Tistrella bauzanensis: one gene and its partner. The protein of the gene in region 2 interacts with the protein of the main gene of each other region in a pairwise test. Links are inferred from orthologs where the notes say so. Each region holds a gene or a part of one and is shown on either strand. Other genes may lie near its edges. The genes, in order: groL and IEW15_RS17080.

Evidence for each region.
Region 1: the proteins of IEW15_RS17080 (region 2) and groL interact in binary tests that used the Escherichia coli proteins (3 or more experiments, as listed by UniProt). The link is inferred for Tistrella bauzanensis from one-to-one orthologs.

What each region holds. Positions count from the first base shown.
Region 1 is NZ_BMDZ01000019.1:17,602-34,318, forward strand. What follows is about bases 8,263-11,231. They hold groL (chaperonin GroEL), read right to left. Parts: upstream 10,586-11,231; coding sequence 8,939-10,585; downstream 8,263-8,938. Other genes in these bases: IEW15_RS09915 (SDR family NAD(P)-dependent oxidoreductase), read left to right, coding at 8,263-8,719; groES (co-chaperone GroES), read right to left, coding at 10,702-10,992; hflX (GTPase HflX), read right to left, coding at 11,156-11,231. Outside these bases: IEW15_RS09865 (TatD family hydrolase), read left to right, coding at 1-456; IEW15_RS09870 (MBL fold metallo-hydrolase), read left to right, coding at 472-1,302; IEW15_RS09875 (hypothetical protein), read left to right, coding at 1,330-1,806; IEW15_RS09880 (YkvA family protein), read left to right, coding at 1,902-2,240; IEW15_RS09885 (sigma-70 family RNA polymerase sigma factor), read left to right, coding at 2,328-2,891; IEW15_RS09890 (anti-sigma factor), read left to right, coding at 2,875-3,645; IEW15_RS09895 (Bax inhibitor-1/YccA family protein), read left to right, coding at 3,792-4,511; IEW15_RS09900 (DUF2076 domain-containing protein), read left to right, coding at 4,619-5,233; IEW15_RS09905 (LLM class flavin-dependent oxidoreductase), read left to right, coding at 5,886-6,908; mazG (nucleoside triphosphate pyrophosphohydrolase), read left to right, coding at 7,079-7,915; more of IEW15_RS09915, read left to right, coding at 7,964-8,262; more of hflX, read right to left, coding at 11,232-12,508; RNA chaperone Hfq, read right to left, coding at 12,741-13,010; IEW15_RS09940 (HAD family hydrolase), read right to left, coding at 13,182-13,880; Trk system potassium transporter TrkA, read right to left, coding at 13,944-15,320; nitrogen assimilation response regulator NtrX, read right to left, coding at 15,367-16,717.
Region 2 is NZ_BMDZ01000045.1:1,814-13,368, forward strand. The notes cover bases 8,692-11,480. They hold IEW15_RS17080 (ABC transporter ATP-binding protein), read right to left. Parts: upstream 10,595-11,480; coding sequence 9,788-10,594; downstream 8,692-9,787. Other genes in these bases: radA (DNA repair protein RadA), read right to left, coding at 8,692-9,758; IEW15_RS17085 (MlaE family ABC transporter permease), read right to left, coding at 10,631-11,404; alr (alanine racemase), read right to left, coding at 11,401-11,480. Outside these bases: IEW15_RS17035 (outer membrane protein assembly factor BamB family protein), read left to right, coding at 1-497; ribosome biogenesis GTPase Der, read left to right, coding at 699-2,255; IEW15_RS17045 (threo-3-hydroxy-L-aspartate ammonia-lyase), read left to right, coding at 2,259-3,245; IEW15_RS17050 (hypothetical protein), read right to left, coding at 3,589-3,879; IEW15_RS17055 (TetR/AcrR family transcriptional regulator), read left to right, coding at 4,125-4,799; IEW15_RS17060 (SDR family NAD(P)-dependent oxidoreductase), read right to left, coding at 5,004-5,828; purF (amidophosphoribosyltransferase), read right to left, coding at 5,881-7,371; IEW15_RS17070 (CvpA family protein), read right to left, coding at 7,433-8,212; more of radA, read right to left, coding at 8,265-8,691; more of alr, read right to left, coding at 11,481-11,555. UniProt on the Escherichia coli protein: Part of the ABC transporter complex MlaFEDB, which is involved in a phospholipid transport pathway that maintains lipid asymmetry in the outer membrane by retrograde trafficking of phospholipids from the outer membrane to the inner membrane.

The DNA of each region.
Region 1 (16,717 bases), on a different replicon or contig from region 2:
GCCGCATCACGCGCCACCGGTCTGCCGGTGATCATCCACACCCGCGATGCCGATGACGACACCATCGCGGTGCTGGAACGCCAGATGGGGCAGGGGGTCTTCCCCGGCCTGATCCACTGTTTCACCGGCACCGACCGGCTGGCCGATGCGGCACTGGCGATGGGGCTGTCGATCTCGATTTCGGGCATCATCACCTTCCGCAATGCCGAGGAGCTGCGCCAGACCGTGAAGCGCTTGCCGCTGGACAAGCTGCTGGTGGAAACCGATGCGCCCTATCTGGCGCCGGTCCCGAAGCGCGGCAAACGCAACGAACCGGCCTTTGTTGCCCATACCGCGGCATTCCTGGCAGATTTGAAGGGCGTATCGGCCGGGGATCTGGCCATGGCGACCACCGACAATTTCTACCGGCTGTTCTCGAAGGCCGTGCGACCGGCCCTGTCCGCGGCGGCGGGCTGAACGATGCTGTCGCCGATGCCCGCATATCCGCACCCGCGCACGCCGCCCGATCCGGGCCGCATCCGGGTGGTGGTGCTGGGCTGCGGCACATCCACCGGCGTGCCGGTGATCGGCTGCGGCTGCCCGGTCTGCCTGTCGACCGACCCGCGCGACACGCGGCGGCGGGCCTCGATCATGGTGGAGACCGCCACCACCCGCATCGTGGTCGATACCGGCCCCGATTTCCGCGCCCAGATGTTGAGCGAGCGGGTCGACCGGCTGGATGGCGTGCTCTACACCCATGCCCATGCCGATCATATCCATGGCATCGACGATCTGCGGCCGTTCGCCTTCCGCACCGACCGGCCGATGCCGGTCTATGCCGACGATGTCACCATGGACCGGCTGCATGACGGCTTCCGCTATGTATTCCCCAACCCGGCCCGGCCCAATCCGCTGTATCCGCCGACGGCGCAGGCGATGCGGATCGCGCCGGACGGGATGTTCACCATCGGCGACATTCCGGTGCGGGCCTTCCCCCAGACCCATGGCCGGGTCACCAGCCTGGGATTCCGCTTCGGGCCGATCGCCTATTCGACCGATGTCAACGCATTGGACGACGCCGCCTTCGACGTGCTGGCCGGCACCCGGTTATGGATCGTCGATTGTCTGCGGGAACGGCCGCATATGACCCATTCCTGGCTGGACCAGACCCTGGAATGGATCGGCCGGGTCGGGCCCGAACAGGCGGTTCTGACCCATATGAATCACGAGATCGGCTATGCCGGTCTGGCGGCGCGCCTGCCGGACGGGGTCGTTCCCGGCCATGACGGCCTCAGCCTCGACCTGCCCCACAGCGCGGCCTGACCGCCCCCGCCTTGAAGGCCTCGCCCCATGGACCAGACGGCCATTCAGACCATTGTCTATGCAACCATGCGTGATCCGATTCTGTGGGTCTTGTGTATCGCCATCGGTTGGCGGCTGAAGCGGCCGCTGATCACGCTGTTGTGGATGCTCACCGCCGGCGGCCTGTTCTTCGGCCTGTTCCGGGGCATGATCTATCGGGTGGCCTTCAATGAACCGCTGGAAGGCGGCGCCTTCGGCATCGTGGTTGCGTCAGCTCTGATCCTGACCCTGGCCGGCGGCATCGCAGTTCATGGTCTGCGCATGCTGGCGGCGGGTCGCGGTACCTCGACCACGCATGACACCGGTACGGGCGCCAATGGTGGAACGCCGGCAAGCAAGGCCGGCCCCGCCAGCCGCCGCGACGACCGTGCCGGCCGTCGCGGAAAGCAGGGTGGCCCTGGTCAGGGCGGCCAGAATCGGGGAAGCCCTGGTCAGGGCGGGCAGGGGCGTCGCGACCGGGGCTGATCGCCCCCCTTGGCAACCGGCGCCGGCATGCCCATTTGTGCGTCAGACGGGAAGATTGTCTTGCCCGTGTCGCATCATGGGAGACGCAGCCAGCCATGGCCAGACTGCGCCTGTTTCGCATCGCTGCCCTGCTCGGGCGCGATGCCCTTGCCCTGATCTCCAGCCTTCGTGACCGCCGGCAGAGCTGGTCGGCGCGCATGGCCATTCTGGGCGTGCTGCTTTACGCGATCAGCCCGCTGGATCTGATCCCCGACTTCCTGATGATCATCGGCGTGATCGATGATCTGGCGGTGGTGGGCTTCGGAATGCGCTGGGCGCGTCGTCGCACGCCCGAACACGTGATGGCTGATCACCGTGGCCGGGTCGACCGGGTGCTGGACCGCTGGTTCGGCCCCTCCAACGCCCCGGCCGACGCCGGCAGCCGGCGGTTCTGACCGGCCCACCCGCCCTGAAAAGCCACCCCCTCGATAAAAATCGTCAACGGCCGGGATGAAACCCGGCCGTTGCTGCGTATACAGGATATGAACACAAATCGCAGTGGCTTCGATGTGGTGGGGGAACTGGGCGCGCTTCGGCGTTACGCCCGGGTGCTGACCCGCGACGAGGCCGAGGCCGAGGATCTCGTTCACGATGCGCTGGTGCGGGCCTATGAGCGCCGCGGCAGCTTTCGCAGCGGCGGCAATCTGAAGGCCTGGCTGCTGGCGATCGTGCACAACACCTTCATCTCGGCGCGACGCGCCAGCCGTGCCCGCGCCACGCGCGACAATCACGCCGCCAGCCTGGATCCGCTGCATGTCGAGCCGTCGCAGGATGGCGTCGTGCGCCTGGATCAGGTGCGGCGGGCGTTTCTGCGCCTGCCTGACGAACAGCGCGAAGCCCTGCATCTGGTCGCCATCGAAGGCATGTCCTATCAGGATGCGGCGGCCACACTGGATGTGCCGGTGGGGACACTGATGTCACGGATCGGCCGCGCCCGTGCGGCCTTGCGGGCGATGGAAGACGCAGCCGACGCCGCGACGACAGCCGCCGGCGATGTGATACCGCATCTGCGTGTGGTGGGAGGATCGGATGACCGTGCCAACTGAACGCATCCCCGATTTCGACCTGCACGCCTATGTCGACGGCCAGTTAGACATCGCACGGCGGATGGACGTGGAGGATTATCTGTCCCGCCATCCGGATGTTGCTGCCCAGGTGATGGCCGATCTGCGCACCCGCGATGCCCTGCGGATTGCCTTCGCGGCCCCGTCCGGCCGGTCTACGCCGCGGCTGCTGGAAGCCGGCCGACGACTGGAGCGTGGCCTCGCCTTCACCGGCGTTGCCCGCCGTTTCCAGCGCGCTGCCGCCATCGTGGCTCTGCTGTCGATCGGCTGGGCGGCCCATGGCCAGTTCGGCGGCATTTCCACCAGCGAGGCGGCGCCGACTCCGCCGGCTTTCGTCGATGAGGCGCTGGTTGCCCATCAGGTGGCCCTGCTGCGTCAGTCGATGAGTTCGGCGGTGGTGGCGGCGCATCTTGATGCCGACGAGATCCGCGCCGTGACCCGGATCGCGCTGCCGCAGCTTCCCGCTGACTGGCAGGTGGTGGATGTGCAGGTTTTCCCGGCTGGCGATGGCCCCAGCGTCGAATTGACCCTGGATGATCGCAAGCTGGGCCGGATGTCGTTGTTCGCGGTCAGGGTCGACGATTTCGCCGTCTCCTGGCCGCAGGAAGTGAAGGCCGATGCCGCCACTGCCGCCTTCTGGCAGATCGGCGATCAGGCTTATGTGCTGACCGCCAGTGCCGCCGATCTGCGGGATCTGGGGGCGGCTGCGGACCGCCTAGCCCGCAGTCTGTACTGAGAACATGGCGAAGGGCAGGGCGGCCGGCGCCGGGCGTCCTGCCCTTCAAAGACGACCACAAACGATCCGGACCCACAGGTGTCATGTGCCCGCCATCATGGCGGGCATGGCCCTGAAAGCGGTCCTGCAACGGGGACTGAACGCATATGAACCTGCCTCCCTTCGCCCGCGAAGCCGTCCAGGGCCAGACCCGCGGCGCCGTTTACGACGAGGGCCTCCGGCGGCACATGCTCCGGGTCTATAACTATATGGGCCTGGGCCTGGTCCTGACCGGCATCGTCGCCTTCCTGGTCGGCACCACGCCGGCCTTGTATGTGCCGATCTTCAGCACCCCGCTCAAATGGGTGGTGATGCTGGCGCCGCTGGCCTTCGTGCTGGTGTTCTCGTTCCGCATGCACAAGATGTCGGCCGCCGGCGCCCAGATGGCGTTCTGGGCCTTCTGTGCGGTGATGGGTCTGTCGCTGTCGTCGATCTTCCTGGTGTTCACCGGGGCCAGCATCGCGCGCACCTTCTTCATCGCCGCTGCCATGTTCGGTGCCACCAGCCTGTATGGCTATACCACCAAGCGTGACCTGTCGAAGTTCGGCTCGTTCCTGATCATGGGCCTGATCGGTGTGGTGATCGCCAGCCTGGTCAACATTTTCGTCGGCTCGACCATGCTTCAGTTCGCGGTCTCCGTGATCGGTGTGCTGGTCTTCGTCGGTCTGACCGCCTGGGACACCCAGTCGATCAAGGAACAGTACTCGGAAAACTGGGACGCGGAATCGACCCAGAAGCTGGCCGTGTTCGGGGCGTTCTCGCTGTATCTCAACTTCGTCAACCTGTTCCAGCTTCTGCTGAGCCTGACCGGCCAGCGCGAGGAATGATCCAACGATCGTCCGCCCCTGCCTCTGCGCCATGCAGGGGCAGGGGGCGGCACCTTCCACCCGCAACAACCATCCAAGTCTCTCTTCATCAGGGAACCATTGACGTCATGGACGCTCAGGACCGCAAAGCCATCGACGACCTTTTCGCCAGGCTGGGACAGGTCGAGCAGAATGCCGGCCCGCGTGATGCCGAGGCCGACGCGGTGATCCGCCAGCAGGTATCGAGCCACCCGGCGGCGCCCTATTACATGGCGCAGACCATCGTGGTTCAGGAACATGCGCTGAACGCAGCCCAGCAGCGGATTCAAGAGCTTGAACAGACGCTGGCATCGCGGCCGGCCAGCGGCGGGTTTCTGTCCAGCCTGTTCGGTGGCGGCAACCGCGGACCGCAGCCGGCACCGCAGCCACGCGCGGCTGCCGGCTATGGCCAGCAGCAGCCGGGCGGGGCGCCGGGATATCAACAGCAGCAGCCGGGCGGCGCTCCCTGGGGCGCGCAGGCTCAGCAGCACCGCCGTGGCGGTGGCTTTCTGGCCGGTGCCGCACAGACCGCTATGGGTGTTGCGGGCGGTGTCGTGCTCGGCAACATGATCGCCGGCATGCTCAGCCCCGATGAGGCCATGGCGGCCGCACCGGAAGAGCCGATGCCTGAAGAGATGGATCCCGCCGCCGACATGGCGGCGGATGACGGCGGCTTCTTCGGTGGCGACGAAGAGCTGTTCTGACGAGACCGGAATTTCGGCCACCCCGAGCGCTGATCGCTATTATGCCCCGGGGCAGCCACACCAGGTTCGATGGCCGGCACGATGATGCCGACCATCGACCACCGACCGGCCAAGCATCGACCTTTGCCCGCTTGCCGGTCGTGCCTTCGGCGGTCCGCCCTGACCTCCGAAGGCCTGCCCATCCGATCCGGCTGCCCCCGGATCGGTCGCCGATGCGGACGTGACTATCTCCCGGGGAACGGTTCGAAGACCGTTCCCCGGCTTTTTTTATGCAATGCCTGCTGGTGCTGAAGTCTCGCGAGCCCGGGAAGGGCAGGCCAGTCAGTTCAGTCAGGAAGAGGCCAACGGCCTGTCCGGCGTCGGCGTCGCGACCATTCCAGGGAGTGCCGATATCACCGCACCATGCAGCCGTATCCATGAAGATATACCGATGGATGGCAAAGGGCCTGTGGTTGGACGACATGACATATCTCTGCGAAGCCACTGGAAAGACGGAATGTCCTGGATATCGAGCCAAACCTTATTTTCCATAATATAGCTTATGCGATTTACCGATTGAAAATCATTACGGCGGGATGGTGCAATCCCGACCGGATCGGTCTTATATATGGGGCCTGTACAAGGTCGCCCCGATACGGAGCCAGTCGATCTCATGAGCCTGCTTGCCCAAACCCCGATTTCCGTCCTGGACCTGTCGCCGATCCGGGCCGGACAGACCATCGCCCAGTCCTTCACCGACAGCCTGGCGCTGGCCCGCCATGTCGAGCGGCTGGGTTACACCCGCTATTGGCTTGCTGAGCACCACAACATTCCCGGTGTCGCCAGTTCGGCGACCGCGGTGCTGATCGGTTATATTGCCGGCGGCACGTCGACGATCCGAGTCGGATCTGGTGGCATCATGCTGCCGAACCACGCGCCGCTGATCGTGGCCGAGCAGTTCGGCACGCTTGAGACGCTGTATCCCGGCCGCATCGATCTGGGGCTTGGCCGGGCGCCGGGTACCGACGGCATGACCGCACGGGCGCTGCGCCGTGACCTGACCGCTCAGGGCGACGATTTCCAGCCGCTGCTGGCAGAGCTGCGCAATTACCTCCGCACGCCGGAGGCACCCTCGCCTTACGCCGTGCGCGCGATTCCGGGCGAAGGCACCAATGTGCCGATCTGGCTGCTGGGCTCCAGCGGCTATAGCGCCGAACTTGCCGGCCGTCTTGGTCTGCCATTTGCCTTCGCCGGCCAGTTCGCGCCACGCTATATGATGCAGGCCCTGGCGATCTATCGTCACGTTTTCGAGCCATCGGAGGTGCTGGACGCGCCATACGCGATGATCGGCACCAATGTCATCGCCGCCGAAACCGATGCCGAGGCCGACTATCTCTCGACATCGGCCAAGCAGCATATTCTGAACCTGATCCGCAATGATATGAAGCCGATGCAGCCGCCTGTCGACAGCATGGATGCACTGTGGACAGCCCGTGAGGCCGAGGCTGTGGCCAGTTTCCTCGGCGCCTCGGTCATTGGTGGCCGTGAGACGGTGGCCGCCGGGCTGGAACACCTGCTGGACGCCACCGGCGCCAATGAAGTCATGATCAACGCCGCCGTCTATGATCAGGCCGCGCGCCAGCGCTCATACGGCATCGTGGCCGAGCTGCGGGATCACGCCGCCAACGCGGCCTGATCCATCGATCTACCGGGCCACGTCCGGTCCACACCATGGGCCAGAGGTGGTTCATCATGGACCGGTCGGCGAGGGAGCGGTAGAAAGGAGCGCCGGAGGATGGTGCCCGTCCGGGGCCAGGCCGCCCGCGCTCCGACCTCACCCGCTCAAGGCCTAAGGCCCTGCCCGTCATGACCGATGATGCCGCATTCCTCCGCAACCGCCGCCAGATCGATGCCCTGATCGCGGTAATGGCGCGGCTGCGCGATCCGAACACCGGATGCCCATGGGATCTGGCGCAGGATTTCTCGACCATCGCGCCCTATACCATCGAAGAGGCATACGAGGTCGCCGACGCCATCGACCGGGGCGCCATGGCCGATCTCGCCGACGAACTTGGCGACCTGCTGCTTCAGGTGGTGTTCCACGCGCGCATGGCCGAAGAGGCCGGCGCTTTTGCATTCCCCGACGTGGTCGAGGCGATCGTCACCAAGATGATCCGCCGGCATCCGCATGTGTTTGCCGATGATGCCGCGCCGGATGCAGCCGGCATTCCGCAGGTGAAGCGGCGCTGGGAAGATATCAAGGCCGAAGAACGCGCCGCCAAGGGCGTCGCCACAGAGCCGGCCAGCCTGATGGACGATGTCGGCCGCGCCCTGCCCGCCTTGATGCGAGCCACCAAACTCGGCAAGCGTGCCGGCCGGATCGGCTTCGACTGGCCCGATGCCGGCGGCATTCTCGACAAGGTCGAGGAAGAGGCCGCGGAACTGCGCGAAGCGATGGCTGCCGGCCCGACCGATGCGATGCGCGAAGAGGTCGGCGACCTGCTGTTCACCGTCGCCCAGCTCGCCCGCAAGCTCGACATGGATGCCGAAGATGCGCTCCGACTGGCCAATGCCAAGTTCGAGCGTCGATTCCGGTCTGTCGAGCAACAGCTTGATCCGCAAGAACGATCCGCCCCAGTCGATGCCGATCGGCTGGAGGCTTTGTGGCAGATGGCAAAGGCTCGCACCAATGCCGCCACCTGACCACCCGACCATCACCCACCCGACCAGATCCCCCAGGGAGATTTCTTGATGACCGACCGTCTGACCGTACTGATCACCGGCGCCACTGCCGGCTTCGGTGCCGCCCTCGCCCGCGCCTATGCGGCATCGGGCGATCGCCTCGTCCTGATCGGGCGGCGGACCGAGCGGCTTGAGGCGCTGAAGGCCGAGCTTGGCGGCGAGGTTCACGTCGTCACCCTCGACGTCCGCGACCGTGCGGCGGTGGAAACCGCAATCGCCGCCCTGCCCGCACCGTTCGATGCCGTCGACGTCCTGATCAACAATGCCGGTCTCGCCCGCGGCCTCAACCCGGCCCAGTCGGCGGATCTGGACGACTGGGACACCATGATCGACACCAACATCAAGGGCGTCACCTACATGGCCCGCGCGGTGCTGCTGGGCATGGTGGCGCGCGATCGCGGCCACATCATCAATCTGGGCTCGGTCGCCGGCACCTATCCCTATCCGGGCGGCAATGTCTATGGCGGCACCAAGGCCTTCGTGCATCAGTTCTCGCTTAACCTGCGCGCCGACCTTCTGGGCTCCAACGTCCGCGTCACCTGCATCGAGCCGGGCATGGCGGAAACCGAATTCAGTCTGGTGCGGTTTTCGGGCGACGACAGCCGTGCCTCGAAGGTCTATGAGGGCATGACCCCGATGAGCGCCGACGACATTGCCGGCGTCATCCATTGGGTGACCAAGATGCCGCGGCATGTGAATGTCAACACGCTGGAACTGATGCCGGTGATGCAGGCGTTCAACAATTTCGCGATCAAGCGCGGCTGACGCATCAGGCAACGATCATCTGAAGAGACGTCCGCCCGGCATGTGCCGGGCGGACATTTTTCGTGGGCATGCGGCGGAGCGACGAACCGTTGGCATGGCAGATGGTCGCTCGCACCTGAAAAAGAAAAGGCTGCGGCCCCGTTTCCGGGACCGCAGCCTGATCTTGTATCCTGCCCGGAACCAGAAGGCTCCGGCCAGGGTGGACCGGGTTTGGCTGGATCAGAAATCCATGCCGCCCATGCCACCCATGCCGCCCATGCCACCGGCCGGAGCGGAGTCCTTCTTCTCGGGCTTCTCGGCGATCATCGCCTCGGTGGTGATCAGCAGACCGACAACCGATGCAGCGTCCTGCAGGGCGCTGCGGACAACCTTCACCGGGTCGATGATGCCGGCCTTCACCAGGTCGGTATACTCGCCCTTCTGGGCGTCGAAGCCCCAGTTGGTGTCGGTGCTCTCCAGCAGCTTGCCGGCGATCACCGCGCCATCGACGCCGGCATTGTCGGCGATCTGGCGAACCGGACGGCTCAGCGCACGGCGGACGATGTCGATGCCGGTGGTCTGGTCGGCATTGGCGCCAGCCAGGCCTTCGAGCGCCGAGATGGCATACAGCAGCGCGGTACCGCCGCCGGGAACGATGCCCTCTTCGACCGCGGCGCGGGTTGCATGCAGCGCGTCGTCGACGCGGTCCTTGCGCTCCTTCACCTCGGTCTCGCTGGCGCCACCGACGCGGATCACCGCGACGCCGCCGGCCAGCTTCGCCAGACGCTCCTGGAGCTTCTCACGGTCGTAGTCCGAGGTGGTCTCCTCGATCTGCGCCTTGATCTGCGCCACGCGGCCCTGGATCTCGTCCTTCTCGCCCGCACCGTCGACGATGGTGGTGTCGTCCTTGGTGATGCGGACCATCTTGGCGGTGCCGAGCATGTCGATGGTGACAGTCTCAAGCTTGATGCCCAGATCTTCCGAGATCACCTGGCCGCCGGTCAGGATCGCGATGTCCTGCAGCATGGCCTTGCGGCGATCGCCGAAGCCGGGGGCCTTGACGGCCGCGACGCGCAGGCCGCCGCGCAGCTTGTTGACCACCAAGGTGGCCATGGCCTCGCCTTCGACGTCCTCGGCGATGATCAGCAGCGGGCGGTTCTGCTGAACCACCGACTCAAGCACCGGCAGCATCGGCTGGAGGCTCGACAGCTTCTTCTCGTAGAGAAGGATCAGCGGGCTCTCAAGCTCGGCTTCCATCTTCTCGGCATTGGTGACGAAATACGGCGAGACATAGCCGCGATCGAACTGCATGCCCTCGACCACGTCCAGCTCGGTCAGCAGGCTCTTCGCCTCCTCGACCGTGATGACGCCTTCCTTGCCAACCTTCTGCATGGCCTCGGCGATCATCTCGCCGATCTCACGCTCGCCATTGGCCGAAATCGTGCCGACCTGCGAAATCTCGTCCGAGGTGTTGATCGGGCTCGACCGGGTCTTCAGGGTCTCGACGACCTTGATCACCGCCTGATCGATGCCGCGCTTCAGATCCATCGGGTTCATGCCGGCGGCAACCGACTTGAGGCCCTCGTTGAAGATCGCCTGGGCGAGGACGGTGGCGGTGGTGGTGCCGTCACCGGCATTGTCGGCCGTGCGCGAGGCAACTTCGCGAACGAGCTGGGCGCCCATGTTCTCGAACTTGTCCGACAGCTCGATTTCCTTGGCGACCGAGACGCCGTCCTTGGTGATGCGTGGCGCACCGAAGGACTTCTCGATCACGACGTTGCGGCCCTTGGGGCCCAGCGTCACCTTCACGGCATTGGCAAGGGCGTCGACACCGCGCTGAATCTTGACGCGGGCGTCATTACCAAACTTGATTTCCTTGGCAGCCATGTTCGTTCCTCGAAAGCTCGAATTGTGACAGGGGCGCACCCGTATGGGCGCGGCATCCCTGAAGATCGTCATTGGCCCCGGTCACCCGGGGCCAGAGATGCGGCCGTTGAGAGGGATCAGCCCTCGATCACGCCGAAAATGTCCTGCTCCTTCAGGATCAGAACGTCCTGGCCATCGACCTTCACCTCGGTGCCCGACCACTTGCCGTAAAGCACGCGATCGCCGACCTTCACGTCGAGCGCCACCAGCTTGCCGTCGTCGCCGCGGGTGCCATTGCCCACCGCAACAACTTCGCCCTGCTGCGGCTTCTCCTTGGCGGTGTCGGGGATAATGATGCCGCCGGCCGTCTTCTGCTCCTGCTCGATCGGGCGCACAACGACGCGATCATGCAGCGGACGAATCGCCATGGGTAATCTCTCCAGTCTGAGCGGTTCTCTGAGGATGTGCCGGCCCGCGGGGATGCGGTTATCGCCAGCATCACGCGGGCTGTTTAGCACTCCTCAGGTAAGAGTGCTAGCAATTCGTTCAAGGACGGCCGGCCGAAAAAAATCACCGGCCGGCCGAAAAAAATCATGTGTCGGAATCCGGCGCGGAAAGATGGGGCCAGCGGGCCTGAAAGCGGGAGATGTCCTGGGGTTTCAGGCGGACCGAGACATGGGCTGCCGCCTCGTCATCCGCGCGTGCCGCCACTTCGCCATGGGCATAGAGCCAGGCCAGCGCCTGGCCATCGCTGTGCGGCACGTCGAAATCGGCCAGTTCGTCGCCGACCGCGAGCCTTGCATCGATGGCGCGCAGCAGCCCGTCGAGCCCCTCGCCGGTCATCGACGATCCTGCGACCGCGTCGTCGGCACGCGCCGCTTCGTTCAGAACCTGATCGCGTGCATCGCCATCGAGCAGGTCCAGCTTGTTGCGGAATTCCAGAACGTCATGCGGCAGGCGATGTCCCAGGCCCAGCTCGCCCAGCACCTGAAGCACGTCGCGGCGCTGGGCCGCGGTATCGGGGTCGGCGATGTCGCGGACATGGATGATCAGCGCCGCTTCCTTCACCTCTTCCAGCGTCGCGCGGAAGGCGGCGATCAGGCCGGTCGGCAATTCGGATACGAAGCCCACCGTGTCGGACAGGATGATCCTGCGGCCTGAGGGCAGTTCCAGGGCCCGCATGGTCGGATCCAGGGTCGCGAACAGCATATCCTTGGCGACCACCGCCGCACCGGTCACCCGGTTGAACAGGGTCGACTTGCCGGCATTGGTATAACCGACCAGCGCCACCACCGGATAGGGCACCTCACGGCGGTTCTTTCGGTGCAGTTCACGGGTACGGACCACCTCGATCAGTTGCAGCTTCAGCTTCGCGACCTTGTCGTCGATGATCCGGCGGTCGGTCTCGATCTGGCTTTCACCGGGGCCGGCCAGGAAGCCGCGGCCACCGCGCTGGCGTTCAAGATGGGTCCAGCTGCGCACCAGACGGCTGCGCTGATATCCGAGCCGCGCCAGCTCCACCTGAAGCCGGCCTTCCCGGGTCCGTGCCCGATCGGCGAAGATTTCCAGGATCAGCCAGATCCGGTCGATGACCTTGACGTTCCAGGCCTTTTCAAGATTGCGCTGCTGGATCGGTGTCAGCGGCCGGTTGATCACCACCAGATCGACCGGGGCGGCCTCAAGCTGTGCCTTGATCTCGTCGACCTTACCGGAGCCGAACAAGGTGGCCGGGCGCGCCCGCGCCACCGACACCACGACGCCCTCGGCGACCTCAAGCCCAAGGGCCGTGGTCAGGGCCATGCCCTCGTCCAGTCGCGCACGCATGCCGCGGATCGCGTCGGGATCGTCATCCACCAGAGCGGCAGCCGGCGCCGGGCCACGGCTGCGGCGTTGTTGCTTGATGTCCGGTTGGAGCACCAGTGCCCGGGCCGGTCCATCGCCCATACCGTCGTCACCGGTTCTCAATTTGATCTGATCGTCGGACAAGCCGCTCCTTCATGCGCCATGCGCAAGGCGTGATCGCGACAGAACGTCGCTCAAGGTTGATGTCATCAGACGTCGATGTCATCAGGAAAGGCCGCCAGCGATACCGCGGCGGCCCCAGTCTGTTAGATATTGGTCGACCAGCCGGAGGGCGCCACCGCCGCCAGCAACGGTGGCGCTGTCTGCGGCCGGGTCAGTGGTCCCCGTGCTCCTTGTCACGTTCGCCCTGGGCCTGGGGGTCGAACAACTGCACCGGTACAGTCGGCATCACGGTCGAGATCGCATGCTTATAGACGAGCTGACTGTGCCCGTCCCTCCGCAAAAGCACGGAGAAGTTGTCGAACCAGGTCACAACACCCTGAAGCTTGACACCATTGACCAGGAAGACGGTCACGGGAGTCTTGTTCTTCCGGATGTAATTCAGAAACACATCCTGGAGATTCTGGTTCTTCTCAGACGCCATGGAGGCACCCCTTCTTGTTATCATGCGGCGAGTTTGATCTATCTCCCGGCCGCCGCGGCCGCTTTCTGGGCCTTAGCCGGGATCTTTGTCGAGCCGGTGCCGGACGTCCCCCGTCCAGTTACCGCGTGCCATCACACGCCGGCCCGGGCCTTGCCATATCGGACCGACCGATCAGGTAAGACCCATCGCCGAAGTTACAAGGTCATGCAGGTGGCGGCAATCGACAACCCTGATCGATGCGCGGGCAAGCGCCCCGTCATCGAGGCTCGCGCCATCATGGACCAGCAGAATGCCGGTGCAGCCGGCGGCCGTGGCACAGTCCATATCCACCAGCGCATCGCCCACGAACCACACATCCGGCCCGGCCGCGACCGCCATCGGCGCCAGGGCCATGGCAACCGGTGCCGCATCGGGCTTGTCCCGCGCGGCATCGCCCGCCCCCACCAGTGCCGTGAAGCGGCTGGTCCAGCCCAGATGCCCGGCTTCCGCACGCAGGAATGGCCCCTGCTTGTTGCTGACCACGCCGACCGGCACCCCGGCCCGTGCCAGCAGGTCCAGCAGATCGGCGGCACCGTCCATGGCGGTCAGCAGATCCAGATGGCGCGCGGCATAGGCCGATTTGAAATACAAGGCCGCTTCCTGCCAGCGATCGCCGAACAGATCGGGAAAGGTGTCGCGCATCGACCGTCGGATGCGCAGCCGGCCCTCTTCCGGCGTCAGCACCGGTGGCTGACCAAAGGCGATCATCACGTCGTTATAGGCCGCCAGAATCGCGCCCCAGGCGTCGACCAGGGTGTGATCCCAGTCGAACAGCACGGCAGCCGGCAGCGGCAGCCGGGCGAAGGCCGTGGCGTCGTCGATCGCGGTCATGCGCGATGCTCCTGATGTCGGTTCATGGCATTGGGGGCCTGGGTCCGGGCGGCCCGGCCGGGCTCAGAAGAATTCCAACCGCACCGAGAACAGCTTCTCCACCTTGCGGATGCTGTCGGCCAGGGCGAACAGCACGATGCGGTCGCGCACCTTGATGATGGTGTCGCCATCCGGCGCCATCACCTTGCCGTCGCGAACCACGGCACCGATGATCACGCCCGGGGGCAGCGCGGTGTCGCGCAGCGGCCGGCCGACCAGCGGCGAGGTCTCCAGCGCATCCGCCTCAATGATCTCGCCGCCGCCATCATGCAGGCTGTAGACCGCATGAATGCGGCCGCGCCGGACATGCTGCAGGATGCGTGAGACGGTCACGGCCCGCGGGTTGATCACCACATCCACACCCAGAGAACTGATCAGCGGCGGATAGGTCGGGTTGTTGACCAGCGCCATCGCCCGTTTGCAGCCCAGCCGCTTGGCCAGCAGCGCCGACAGGATGTTGGACTCATCGTCATTGGTGACGGTGACGATGGTTTCGGCATGGCTGATATTGGCGTCACCCAACAGGTCGGGATCCAGCCCGCTGCCCGACAGCACCAGCGAATGGCTCAGCCGGTCGGCAATGCGCTCGGCGCGGTGGCGATCGGCTTCGATCAGCTTGATGTTCAGCCGTGGTTGCAGCTTTTCCAACTGCACGGTCAGGAACAGGCCGATATTGCCGCCACCGACCACGACGATCCGCCGGGCCTCGCGCTCCTCGAAGCCGAAGATCGCCATCGCCCGCGGCACGTGCTCGCGGTCGGCGACGAAATAGATCTGGTCGCCGGGCAGGATCTGGTCACGCGGGGTCGGCACCATCATCCGGTCGCCGCGGATGATGGCGACGATACGCAAGGTCAGGTCGGGAAACAGCTCGGTCAACTGCGCCAGCGGCGTGTTGACCACCGGACAGGCCGCATCGGCCTTCAGGCTGACCAGATAGACCCGGTCGCCGGCAAATGGGATGACGTCGGTGGCACCCGGCACCTTCAGCCGCCGGCCGATGGCGCGCGCGACCTCCAGCTCCGGCGAGATGATCACGTCGATCGGCAGGTTCTCGCGGCTGAACAGGTCGGCCCACATCGGCTGCAGATAGCCCTGATGACGCACGCGCGCGATCTTGGTCGGCACGTTGAACAGGGCATGGGCCACCTGACAGGCGACCATGTTCACCTCGTCCGACGCGGTCACCGCGATCAGCATGTCGGCATCGGCGGCGCCGGCCTGTTCCAGCACGTCCGGATGCGAGGCATAGCCGATCAGCCCCTTGATATCCAGGCTCTCCGACAGCTTCCGGATCAGATCTTCCGACTGGTCGATGACCGTGATGTCATTGTCTTCACGGGCGAGCGACCGGGCGATGTTATAGCCCACCTGGCCGGCACCGCAGATGATGACCTTCATGTACGCCTGCCTTCCGGGGGCCGCACCCTGTGATCAGGACAGGGATTTACGACGAGGTGTTGATGCCGAGGCTCTTGAGCTTGCGGTGCAGGGCCGAACGTTCCATGCCGACGAAGCTTGCCGTGCGCGACACATTGCCGTTGAACCGCGCCACCTGTGCCTTCAGATAGTTGCGCTCGAACACCTCGCGCGCATCGCGCAGCGGCAGGCCCATGATCTCGCCATCTTCCGACGGATTGACCAGGGCCGGCGCCCCTGCCCCCAGTTCCGGCGGCAGCATTTCGGCCCGGATCTCGGCCTGGACGTCGCCCGGTGCCATGATCAGCAGCCATTCGATGACATTGCGCAACTGCCTGACATTGCCCGGCCACTCGCCGGCCTGAAGCACGGCCAGCGCATCGGCGCCCAGACTGCGCGCCGGCAGACCCGACAGCCCGGCCGCCCGCACCATGAAATGGCGCGCCAGATCCGGGATGTCGTCGCGGCGTTCCTTCAGGCTGGGCACGCGCAACGGCACCACGTTCAGGCGATAGAACAGATCCTCGCGGAACCGTCCGGCCTGGATCTCGGTGCCGAGGTCGCGGTTGGTCGCCGCCACCACACGCACATCCACCTCGATCGGCCGTTCGCCGCCAAGACGGGTGAAACGCTGTTCGTGCAGCGCCCGCACCACCTTGCCCTGGGTTTCGAGCGGCAGGTCCGACACTTCGTCCAGGAACAACGTGCCCGAATGGGCCTGTTCGAACAGGCCCAGCTTGCGTGGCGTCTCTGGGCCCAGCGCGCCGGGTTCGGCGCCGAACAGCTCGGCCTCGACCCGGTCGGGGGTCATGATCGCGCAGTTCAGCACCACGAACGGCGCCTCTGCGCGCTTCGACTGCATGTGTACGCGCCGCGCCGCCACTTCCTTGCCGGCACCGGCGGGGCCGGTGACCAGCACGCGGCTGTTCGTCGGCGCCACCCGCTCGATCGTGTGGCGCAGCTGCCTGATCGCCGCCGATCCGCCGATCAGTTCGGCATCGATACCGGCGCGCTTCTTCAGGTCGGCGATCTCGCGGCGCAGCTTCGCCTGTTCGATCGCATTGCGGACCACCAGCAGCAGCCGGTCCGATTTGAACGGCTTCTCGATGAAATCATAGGCACCGTCGCGGATCGCCGTCACCGCGGTCTCGATGGTGCCGTGGCCGCTGAACATCACCACCGGCAGGCCGGGATGCTCGCGCACGATCTCGGCCAGAATCTCCATGCCGTCGAGCCGGCTGCCGTCGAGCCAGATGTCGAGCAGCACCATATCGGGGAGACGGGCGGCAACTTCCCCCAGCGCCTCGTCGCTGTTGCGCGCGGTGCGGGCGGTATAGCCCTCATCACGGAGCAGTTCGGCGACGAGGTGCCGGATGTCG
Region 2 (11,555 bases):
CGGCGGCCGGGTCGTCGTTGAGCGCGCTCACCGACATTCTGTCGGATCCGATCATCGACCGGGAGATGGTCATCGCCGGTACGGTCGGTGGCCGGCTGGCGGCCTTCGATGCCCGCAGCGGTTTGCGGGTCTGGGAACAGCCCTTCAAGGTGAACCAGACCCCCTGGGTTGCCGACACCACGATCTATGCGGTTGTGGATGGCACACGGGTGGTGGCGCTGCGTCGTGCCGATGGCCGGGTGCGCTGGGTGTCGGACCTGCCGGCTTTCGAGGATCCGGAAGACCGCGAAGATCCGATCCGCTGGACCGGACCGGTGATGGCTGGCGGCCGGTTGCATCTGGTGTCGACCTCGGGCCAACTGATGTCTCTGGATCCTGCCGATGGTGCCCGCACCGGCGAGATCGACGTCGGTGGACCGGTGATGATTTCGCCGGTGGTGGCCGGCGGCATGCTGTATGTCTTGCGCGACGACGCCACGCTGGTCGCCGCTCGCTGAGCGGAAGCTGCGCCGGCCCGGGTGCCGACGCCCCAGCTCGGCGCTTGACGTGGGACGTTTTGGCGTTCATTGATGCTGTCCGGACCCCGCAGGCCCCGCGCCTGCGGGGCCGCCGCCGCTTGAAGCTTCACCTGCGATGCCGCAGACCCCAGGGCCTGTGCGTCGTGATCACCTGATACGTCCATACCGGAGGTCGCGTCCATGCTGACCGTGGCGCTGGTCGGCCGGCCGAATGTCGGCAAGTCGACCCTGTTCAATCGTCTGGTCGGGCGACGCATCGCCATCGTCGACGACATGCCGGGTGTCACCCGCGACCGGCGCATCGGTGATGCCCGCCTCGGCAATCTGCGCTTCAACGTGGTCGATACGGCGGGTCTTGAGGAAATCGGGAACCCGTCAGACCTGAATGCGCGCATGCAGGCGCAGACCCGCACCGCGATCGACGACGCCGATCTGGTGCTGTTCATGATCGATGGTCGCGCCGGTGTAACGCCCACCGACGAATATTTCGCCGATCTGCTGCGCCGGGTGGAGACCCCGGTTGTGGTGGTGGTGAACAAGTGCGAGGGCCGGGCCGGCGATAGCGGCCTCGCCGAAGCCTGGGCGCTTGGGCTGGGCGAGCCGCTGCCCCTGTCTGCCGCCCATGGCGACCACACCAGCGATCTGTACGACGTGCTGTCGAGCCATGGCGCCGCCCATGCCGAGGCGCTGGAGGATGCCGCTGCCGCGGAAGCCGAAGCCCGTGCGGCCCGCCGGCGTGCCGCGGCGGTCGCCGGTGCCGTGGGCGAGGCGGCGGAGCTTGCCGCCGAAGGCCCGCGGGAAGTGGGTCTGGATGCCTTCGACGACGATGGATCGGATATCGATGTCGACGAAGATGCCGATGACGAGACCCTGGCTGCGGCCGAAGAGCGCGCCATGGCTGAGATCGGCAACCAGAAGGCGCTTCAGATCGCGATCGTCGGCCGCCCCAATGCCGGCAAGTCGACCCTGATGAACCATCTGCTGGGCGAGGACCGGGTGCTGACCGGGCCGGAGGCCGGCATCACCCGCGATGCCATCGCCGTCGACTGGCTGCATGCCGGCCGCCGCATCCGGCTGATCGATACCGCCGGCATGCGTCGCAAGGCCCGGATCGACGACCGGGTCGAGAAGATGTCGGTTGACGAGACCCTGCGCGCGATCCGCTTCGCCCATGTCGTCATCATGATGATCGATGCCGAGCGCGGGCTTGAGAAGCAGGATATGACCATCGCCCGTCTGGTGGTCGACGAAGGCCGCGCCCTGGTCGTGGCGGTGAACAAGTGGGACACCGTCACCAATGCCGATGAATTCATGACCGAACTGCGCCGGCGGATGAGCCATGTGATGCCGCAGGTCAAGGGCGTGCCGGTGGTGACCATCTCGGCGCTTGCCGGCCACAACACCGATAAGCTGGTCGATGCCTGTTTCGACATCTACCGGATCTGGAACCGTCGGGTGTCGACCGGCAAGCTGAACCGCTGGCTGGAGCGGATGACCGAGAACTATCCACCGCCGATGGCTCATGGCCGGCGGCTGCGGCTGCGCTATGCCACCCAGATCAAGACCCGGCCGCCGGCATTCGCCGTGTTCGTCAGCCAGCCCAAGGAACTGCCGGACAGCTATGTCCGCTATGTGGTCAACGGCTTGCGGGACGAATTCGATCTGCCGGGCGTACCGGTGCGTGTGGTGCTGCGGACCAGCGAGAACCCGTTCGCGAACCGCAAGAAAAAGTGGTGATCCATGTCCGGGCTGGCGATCGGTCTTGAAGATGTCCACGCGGCCGCAAGGCGGCTGCATGGCGTTGCGCACCACACGCCGGTCCTGACATCGGCCACGGCCGATGCCAGAACCGGCGCGCGACTGTACTTCAAACCCGAGAACCTGCAACGGATGGGGGCCTTCAAGTTCCGCGGCGCCTATAATGCGCTGGCGCGGCTGAAGGAAGCGGATGATGTGCCGCCGGGCGTGGTTGCCTTCTCGTCGGGCAATCATGCCCAGGCGGTGGCGCTGGCCGGCCGTCTGCTCGGCCTCGAGACCGTGATCGTCATGCCGTCGGATGCGCCGGCGATCAAGCGCGAGGCAACCCGCGGCTATGGCGGCGAGGTCGTTGCCTATGACCGCTATATGCAAGATCGCGAAGCGATCGGCCGCGACATCGCCATACGCCGCGGCCTGGTGTTGATTCCGCCTTTCGATCATCCGGATGTGATGGCAGGGCAGGGTACCGCCACATTAGAGCTGATCCAGGATGTTGTGGCACTGCCCGATGGCGGCGCCCTTGACATGCTGTTCGTCTGCGTCGGTGGCGGCGGGCTGATTTCAGGCGCGGCCGTGGCCGCCAAGGCGCTTAATCCCGCCTGCCGGGTGATCGGCGTCGAACCCGAGGCCGGCGACGATGTCCGTCGCAGCCTGTCTGCCGGGCACATCGTCCGGATCGATCCGCCCCGCACGATTGCCGATGGTGCCCAGACCACGGCGCCGGGCCATCTGACTTTCCCGATCATTCAGGCGCTGGTCGACGAGGTTATCACCGTGTCCGATGACGCGCTGGTGGCGGCGATGCGCTTCTTTGCCGGCCGGATGAAGCTGGTCGTCGAGCCGACAGGCTGTCTGGCTGCGGCTGGTGCCTTTTCCGGACAGGTCGACGTGGCCGGCAAACGCGTCGGCGTCATCCTGTCGGGCGGCAATATCGATCTGGAGCGGTTTGCAGCGCTGGTCGCCGGCTGACTGCCTGTCCGTGCGACGGCGACACCGCCGGCCTGATCCGCGGATCCGCGCCTTCGGGCGACATCCCCGCACCTTCGGGTGACATCACCTTGCTTTTCTGACCACAAATCGACCCGTCGCCACAGCTGCGTCACGAGCGGCTGCGGCGACCACTATTACGAGCATTTCCAATGTAAGTTCGCGATTCAGGCTCAAGTCTCGCGGAATGCCGGAATCGTGACCTCGGTCTATACGCGCAGATCACGGCAATTTCACATAACATGGCACAGACCATGGCCACGCCTCTCCGGACACGGTCATGTATCAGAATGTGTTTGCGCTTTGGTTGTGCCCAGGCGCGCGTTCAGATGCGGTTGCGATCGTTCGGGCGGACCAGAATCGTGACGGTTTCATGGGCCTGCTCGATGTCCAGAAACCGGAAGCTGGCCATTCTCTGCGGCGTGGCCGGAGCCAGAGACATGATCGTGTTCACTATCTCCTCGTGAAGGGAGCCAAGCCGACTCTCGACAAATTTATCATCGGCACTCGCGGCCGCCATCAGCATTGCCACCAGTTCAAGGATCTCACGCGTGTTCAGCCTGGACGGGCGTTCATTGCCTGTGGTGTCGCGATGCTGCACGTCCTGTTCCGGCATCACCGTCTGTATCCGTTGCACACACGTTCGCAACGCCACATGCACGTGCGAGAAACGGGCCGTCTCGCCCGGCATGTGCCGCCGTCGGAACGCGATTGGGGAGGAGAACGGCCGAATCCTGCTGGAACGCAACGGTCGAAGTCGGTTCACGGCAGCACTGCCCGCCGACCGAAACCTTAGATGTCCATGACAGGGCATGTCAACAGGTGTTTGCATAACTTTAGATTGATTTCTGTGAAGGAATAATGAGCGAAAACGACAAAAGGCCCCGTAACAGCGAGGTCACAAAAGCGGCGATTCTGGATGCAGCGCGCACCGCATTCGCAGAGAACAGCTATGATGTCGTTGGCCTTCGCGAAATCGCGCGGGTAGCGGAGGTCAATGTGTCATTGGTCATTCGCTATTTCGGCTCGAAGGAGCGGCTGTTTTCTGTCTGCCTTGAGGAAGCGGCATTCGATGCGCTGCTTCGTGACGTCCCGCGGGAACGTCTGGCGGAGGTGCTCAGCCGCTTCGCACTTCATCGCCATCCATCCGACGAAACGATGCCGCCTGCCGACGATGGCATGGATGCGCAGGATATCGCAGCCTGCTACAGAGTGTGCCGTATGCTGATCTGCTCGATCAACAGCCGTATGGCGGCGCCGCTGATCCGGGCACGGCTGGAATCCGATCTGCTCTACCATCTCGTCGAGCGGATCGGCGGCAGCCACGCGCGGGAGAAGGGGCGGCTGGTGCTGGCGCTGCTGATCGGGCTGGCGCTGACCCGTGGTGTGCTCGATGGCGACGGTCCCCGCGGCGGCGGCGTGAAGGCCGATGGCGTCGACAGCCCCCATCGGGCCCCAGATGGCCATGTCCATCTGGCCGAAAGCCTGCTGAAAGTGATCATCGACGACATACCGATCAGCCGGGATCGGGCCTGAGCGCCCGGCAGGGTGATGATCGGGCCCGGGCGCCCCGCAGGGCGGTAACCGCCTCTGGGCGCCCCCACATGCAGAAAGGCCCCAGGCCGCATTGATGTGCAGCCTGAGGCCTCGGTATCCTGCGCTCGGTCCGGTCGGCCCAGCGGCAGCCGATACAATCATCGGCTGCCTGCCGGTCAGTGCCGGCCGATCATCGCCGTCCCATCAATGAACATGCCCGCAGCCCGGACCATGCTGATGGCCGCCATGGTCGTCGCCAGCCTGTGCCTGCGGTGCCGGCTGGGCCACGAAGATCTCGCCATTGGCGGTCAGCCCGGGGGAGGCCAGATCCAGGAACAGCTCGGCGATCGCCTCGGGCGGGGTCTGCATGGCCTTGTCCTCGCCGGGATAGGCCTGACCCCGCATACGGGTGCGCAACGCCCCCGGGTCGATCAGATTGGCACGGATGCGGGAATTCTCGATCTCCATGGCCCAGGTCTTGACCATGGCTTCCAGTGCCGCCTTCGAGGTGGCGTAGGCCCCCCAATAGCCGCGGATCTTGCGGGCGGCGCGCGAGGTGACGAAAATCGCGCGTCCGGCGGGCGACAGCTTCAGCAACGGCTCGCAATTGCGGATCAGGCGCTGATTGGCCGAGACATTGACCGTCATCACCCGGTCCCACTCTTTGGGCCGCTGCTGCGACATGGGCGCGATGTTGCCGAGCAGTCCGGCATTGCCGACCAGGATGTCGAGCCGGCCGAACCGCTCATAGATCTGCTTGCCAAGACTGTCGAGCTTGTCCAGCTCGGCCAGATCGGCCGGAACCAGAGTGGCTGTGCCACCGACCGCCTTGACCCGGTCGTCGGTCTCTTCCAGCCCGCCGACGGTGCGGGCCAGAAGGATGACATGGGCCCCCGCCTGGGCATAGCGCTCGGCAACCGCAGCCCCAAGCCCCCGCGAGGCGCCGGTGATCAGGGCGATCTTGCCGTCCAGAGGGCGGTCGCCGTCCACGGGTTCGGATGGGGCGGGGGCATCGGGCGTGTCGGTCATGGCTTTGGGTCCGGCCTTCTGGCTTGCGGGCAGGGGCAGATTACGAGCGGGATCAGGCGAAGTCGCTGCGCAGACGGAATTTGGCGTCGCCGCCCTCGGTCTGGCCGTCGGTCAGCGGCAGGGCATAGTCGCCGGTGAAGCAGGCGTCGCAATACTGGGGCTGCGCGGCATTGCGGCCGGGCTCACCCATGGCGCGATACAGGCCGTCCATCGAGATGAAGGCAAGGCTGTCGGCATTCATGAACCGCGCCATTTCGTCGATGCTCATTCGCGCCGCCAGCAGCTTTTCGCGGCTGGGGGTATCGACGCCATAGAAGCATGGATTGGTGGTGGGCGGCGATGCGATGCGCATATGCACCTCGGTCGCGCCCGCCTCGCGGACCATGTTGACGATCTTGGTCGAGGTGGTGCCGCGCACGATGCTGTCATCGACCAGGATCACCCGTCGACCCTTGATCATCGGCACATTGGCGTTGTGCTTCAGCTTGACGCCCAGATGCCGGATCTGGTCGGTGGGCTCGATGAAGGTCCGGCCGACATAGTGATTGCGGATGATGCCATAGTCGAAGGGGATGCCGCTCTCTTCCGAGAAGCCCAGCGCCGCCGGCACGCCGCTGTCGGGCACCGGCACGATCACATCGGCATCGACCAGGCTTTCGCGTGCCAGTTCGCGGCCGATGCGCTTGCGCGCCTCATAGACGCTGACATTTTCGAGCACGCTGTCGGGGCGGGCGAAATAGATGTGCTCGAAGATGCAGAACCGGCTGGAGACCTTGGGGAATGGCTTGATCGATCGCAGGCCGTCATAGTCGATCACCACGATTTCGCCGGGCTCGACGTCCCGCACGAACTCGGCACCGATGATGTCGAGGGCGCAGGTCTCGGACGCCAGCATCATCGCGCCGTCCAGCTTGCCGATCACCAGCGGACGCACGCCCCAGGGATCGCGCATGCCGATCAGCGTGTCGCGCATCAGGGCGACGATCGAATAGGCGCCATGCACCTGCCGGAGCGCGTCGATGATCTTGTCGACCACGTCCGTGTACAGGCTGATCGCGATCAGATGCACGATCACTTCGCTGTCGGATGTCGACTGGAAGATGCAGCCGCGATTGACCAACTGGCTGCGCAGGGTCAGGGCGTTGGTCAGGTTGCCGTTATGGGCGATCGCCAGGCCGCCGAAGGCGAAGTCGGCATAGAGCGGCTGGATGTTGCGCAGGCCGGCACCGCCGGTCGTTGCGTAACGGACATGGCCGATGCCCATATTGCCGATCATCTGCACCATCAGGCGCTCATCGGCAAAGGCGTCGCCAACCAGGCCGACCGCGCGATGCGGATGGAACTGGTCGCCATCATAAGTGACGATGCCACAGGCTTCCTGGCCGCGATGCTGAAGCGCATGCAGCCCGAGCGCCACGTGACGTGCCGCTTCCTGATGGCCATGGATACCGAAGATTCCGCACTCTTCGCGCAGATGGTCGTCGTCTTCTAGGAACTGGTCCCGGCCGGCGGGCTGGGGTTGGAAGGGATGGGTAATGATCATCGCCTCGCACCGCTTTCGACGACCGTCGTGATGCCGCGGTCGCTCCGTCGCCCGATCACGATCAATTGGCACCCGCACCAGAGGTCTGGTCACCACCGGACGGCGCCGCCGTTCCGGGTTCGATCGCATCGAGAAGCCGGTTCATATCATGCCTCGCCCCATCCCCGTAACCGATTTCACCGCCGGAGGGGGTTGCGCCTGCGGCATTGCCCGACGGAGGCCCGCCCGCGGCCGGTGCCTGGGCGGTGCTGTCGCGGGACATACCGGGCATCGCACCGCCCAATGTGCCCCGTGCCGCATCGGTCGCGGCGTCCGCCGTGGCGTTGGCGGCCTGATCGGCGCGCTCCAGGAACTGGTTGCGCATCCGCTCGGGCACGACGCTCTGGATGACCTGGGCGGCGCCAACCACCATCGGTCGGGTCTCGGACCGGCGCACCCAGTCCGGCTCTCCATTCGGCCCCCAGACCCATAGTAGCCCCATATAGATCACCGCCATGACCGCAAGGCCGCGCGCGATGCCGAAGCCGGCGCCCAGGATGCGGTCCAGGAAGGTGAAGGGGCTGCCAGAGACGATATCGCCGATGGCGCGGGTGATGACCGACAGGATCAGCAGCGACACCAGGAAGATGACGGCGATCGTGGCAATGTCGCCGGCGGTTTCGCTGGCGATCATGTCATCGGCCAGCGGCCGCAGCGGATCGAACAGATAGGCGGTGATCAGGGCGGCGCCCGCCCAGGCAAGGATCGACAAAGCCTCGCGCACGAAGCCGCGGATCAGCGCCACCAGGGTCGAAAGTGCCACGATGGCAAGAACCACCACGTCGGCAAGCGTCAGAGACATCCGGGTCTTCCTTCAACAGTGGCGGCGTGGCGCCAGTCGTGACACCACACCGTCATTCGATCATTCCGCGCGGTTGCCCCCGGCGGGCGCGGGCGCCATCGCCGGATTTCGGGTCAGCCCGTCCGCCACCGTCGCGGGCGGCTGCGTCTGCAGGTTTCGGAGCATATTCGCCGTTCACGCCCACGAACAGTTCAACCAGTTCTGCCAGTCGTTTCAACGGGCGGATATCGACCGGCATCTGCCGGCCGGTGCCGCTGGCAGGCACGAAGGCGCGGGTGAAGCCAAGCTTCGCCGCCTCTTTCAGCCGTGCTTCCATCTGTGACACGGCCCGGACCTCGCCCGACAGCCCGACCTCGCCCAGCACCACCGTTTCCTTGGGCAGCGCCCGGTCGGTCAGCGACGACAGCAGGGCGGCGGCAATCGCCAGATCGGCTGCGGGTTCAAGGATGCGCAAGCCGCCGGCGACGTTCAAGTAGACGTCGTTCGAGCCCAGAGACAGCCCGCAGCGCGCGTCCAGCACCGCCAGGATCATCGACAGCCGGCCGCTGTCGAGCCCGACCACCGTCCGGCGCGGCGTGCCCAGCGCCGATGCCGCCACCAGGGCCTGAATTTCCACTAGCACCGGCCGGGTGCCTTCCAGCCCCGCAAACACGGCGCTGCCTGACACCTTTTCGTCGCGGTCGCCCAGAAAAATCGCCGAGGGGTTTTCCACCTCGACCAGCCCCAGATCGGTCATGGAAAACACGCCGATCTCGTCGGTGGCGCCGAAGCGGTTCTTGACCGCGCGCAGGATGCGATAGGCATGGCCGCGCTCGCCCTCGAAATGCAGCACCGTGTCGACCATGTGTTCCAGCAGGCGCGGACCGGCGATCTGACCCTCTTTGGTGACGTGGCCGACGATGATCATGGCGATGCCGCGGCGCTTGGCCAACTGGATCAGTTCCTGTCCACAGGCGCGGACCTGCGACACGGTGCCCGGCGCCCCGTCCAGCCCGTCATGACGCATGGTCTGGATACTGTCGATCACCGCCACCGCCGGCCGGTCCGTCGGCAGTTTCTCAAGCGTGGCGATGATGTCGCGGACGCTGGTATCGGCCGCAAGCCGCACCGAACTGCCGTCGAGCCCCAGGCGGTGGGCACGCAGCCGCACCTGATCGACCGATTCCTCGCCCGACACGTAATAGGCATCGACCCCATGGCCGGCCAGTGCCGCCAGGGCCTGGATCAGCAGGGTCGATTTGCCGATGCCCGGATCGCCGCTGATCAGGATCGCGGCCCCCGGCACCAACCCGCCGCCCAGCACGCGATCGAGTTCGCCGATGCCACAGGTCCGCCGCGCCACCACCTCGACCGGCCCGTCCAGGGTGACGAAATTCAGCCCCCGCCGCGCCGACGCCACGGCCGAGCCGCGGCCGCCGGCCACCGGCTGGGGCAGGGCTTCCTCGACCATGGTGTTCCATTCGCCGCAGGTCTCGCAGCGCCCCGCCCATTTGGATGCGGTGGCGCCACAAGCCTGGCAGACATAGTGGCTGGTGGCTTTCGCCATGGGTGGTCCGGTCTCCGGAACAGGTCGCGTCAGGGACGCCGGATTTCCATCTGGATCGGTCCGTCCGCGCGGCCGTGAATGAACTGGTCGACATAGGGGTTGCCGCTGTGGTCGATCATCTCGACCGCGCCGGTCCAGATGATCCGGCCCTGATGGATCATCGCCACATGGTCGGCGATCTTGCGGGCGCTGGCCATGTCGTGGGTGATGGTGATCGCGGTGGCGCCCAGCCGTTGCACCTGATCTCGGATCAGGTCGTTGATCACGTCGGCCATGATCGGATCGAGGCCGGTGGTCGGTTCGTCGAAGAACAGGATGTCGGGATCGGTTGCGATCGCCCGCGCCAGGCCGACCCGCTTCTGCATGCCGCCCGACAATTCCGACGGCGCCAGGGCCGCGACATCGGCGCCAAGTCCTACCAGCGCCAGCTTTTCAACCGCGATTTCACGCGCCTTACGGCGGGCCATGCGCTTGCCCTGGATCAGGCCGAAGGCGACATTCTCCCAGACCGGCAGACTGTCGAACAGGGCGCCGCCCTGAAACAGCATGCCCATGCCGGCCATCACGTCCTCGCGGTCGCGGGCCGACATGCCCTGGGTCTCGCGGCCATCGACCCGGATCGAGCCCTTGTCCGGGTGCACGATGCCCAGGATCGACTTGATCAGCACCGATTTCCCGGTGCCCGACCCGCCGATCACCACCAGTGACGAGCCGGCGTCGACGGTGAGGTCGATGCCGCGCAGCACGTGCTTGGGCCCGAACGACTTATGGACATCGTTCATCGCGATCTTGGGGGGCTGGACAGCCATATCGGAAGGGATGCCGCCGTCGGTCATGTCACGTCAAGCTCCGTGGTGGGCCAAGCGGCAGGCTCAGCGGGCAAAGAACAGCTCGGTGATGATGTAATTGAAGATCAGCAGCAGGATCGAACTCGACACCACCGCATTGGTGGTGGCGCTGCCGACCCCTTGTGCGCCGCCGCGGCTGTTGAAGCCGTGATAGCAGCCCATGGTCGCGATCAGAAAGCCGAACACCGCCGCCTTTACCAGCCCCGAGATCACATCCATCGGCTCGACGAAATTGAAGGTGGTGACCAGATAGGTGGTGGAGATGAAGCCCAGCTTGTAGACCCCGACCAGCCAGCCGCCCATCACGCCGATGATATCGGCGATCAGCACCAGCACCGGCAGCATCAGGGTCGCGGCCAGAACCCGGGGCGCGATCAGATACTTGTACGGGTTGGTGCGCAGCGTGCTCAACGCGTCGATCTGCTCGGTCACCCGCATGGTGCCGATCTCGGCGGCGATGGCGGCACCAACCCGGCCGGCGACCATCAGCCCGGCCAGCACCGGCCCGAGTTCCCGGGTGATCGACAGTACAACAACACCGGCGACCGCGCTTTCGGCCGAGAACCGCGCGAAGCCGGTATAGGATTGCAGCGCCAGCACCATGCCGCTGAACAGGGCGGTCATGCCCACCACCGGCAGGCTGTAATAGCCGATCTCCATCATCTGGCGCCCCAGGACGCGCAGATGGAAGGGCGGCGTCACGACATGGCGCAGCACCGTCAGGATGAACAGCGCGACGCGGCCCACTGTCTCGAACAGGCCGAGCAGAGCCCGGCCGATGGCGGCGAGCGGGTTCATGGGGTGCGGTCAACCTCCGTCAGTGGTGCGGCCGCATCGGCGGACATGCCGGCAGCAGATCCGGTCAGCCGCCGGGCATAGCGGCGGCCCAGGCGGGTCAGCACGTCATAGCTGATCGTACCGGCCTCGTCCGCCAGTTGATCGATGTCGC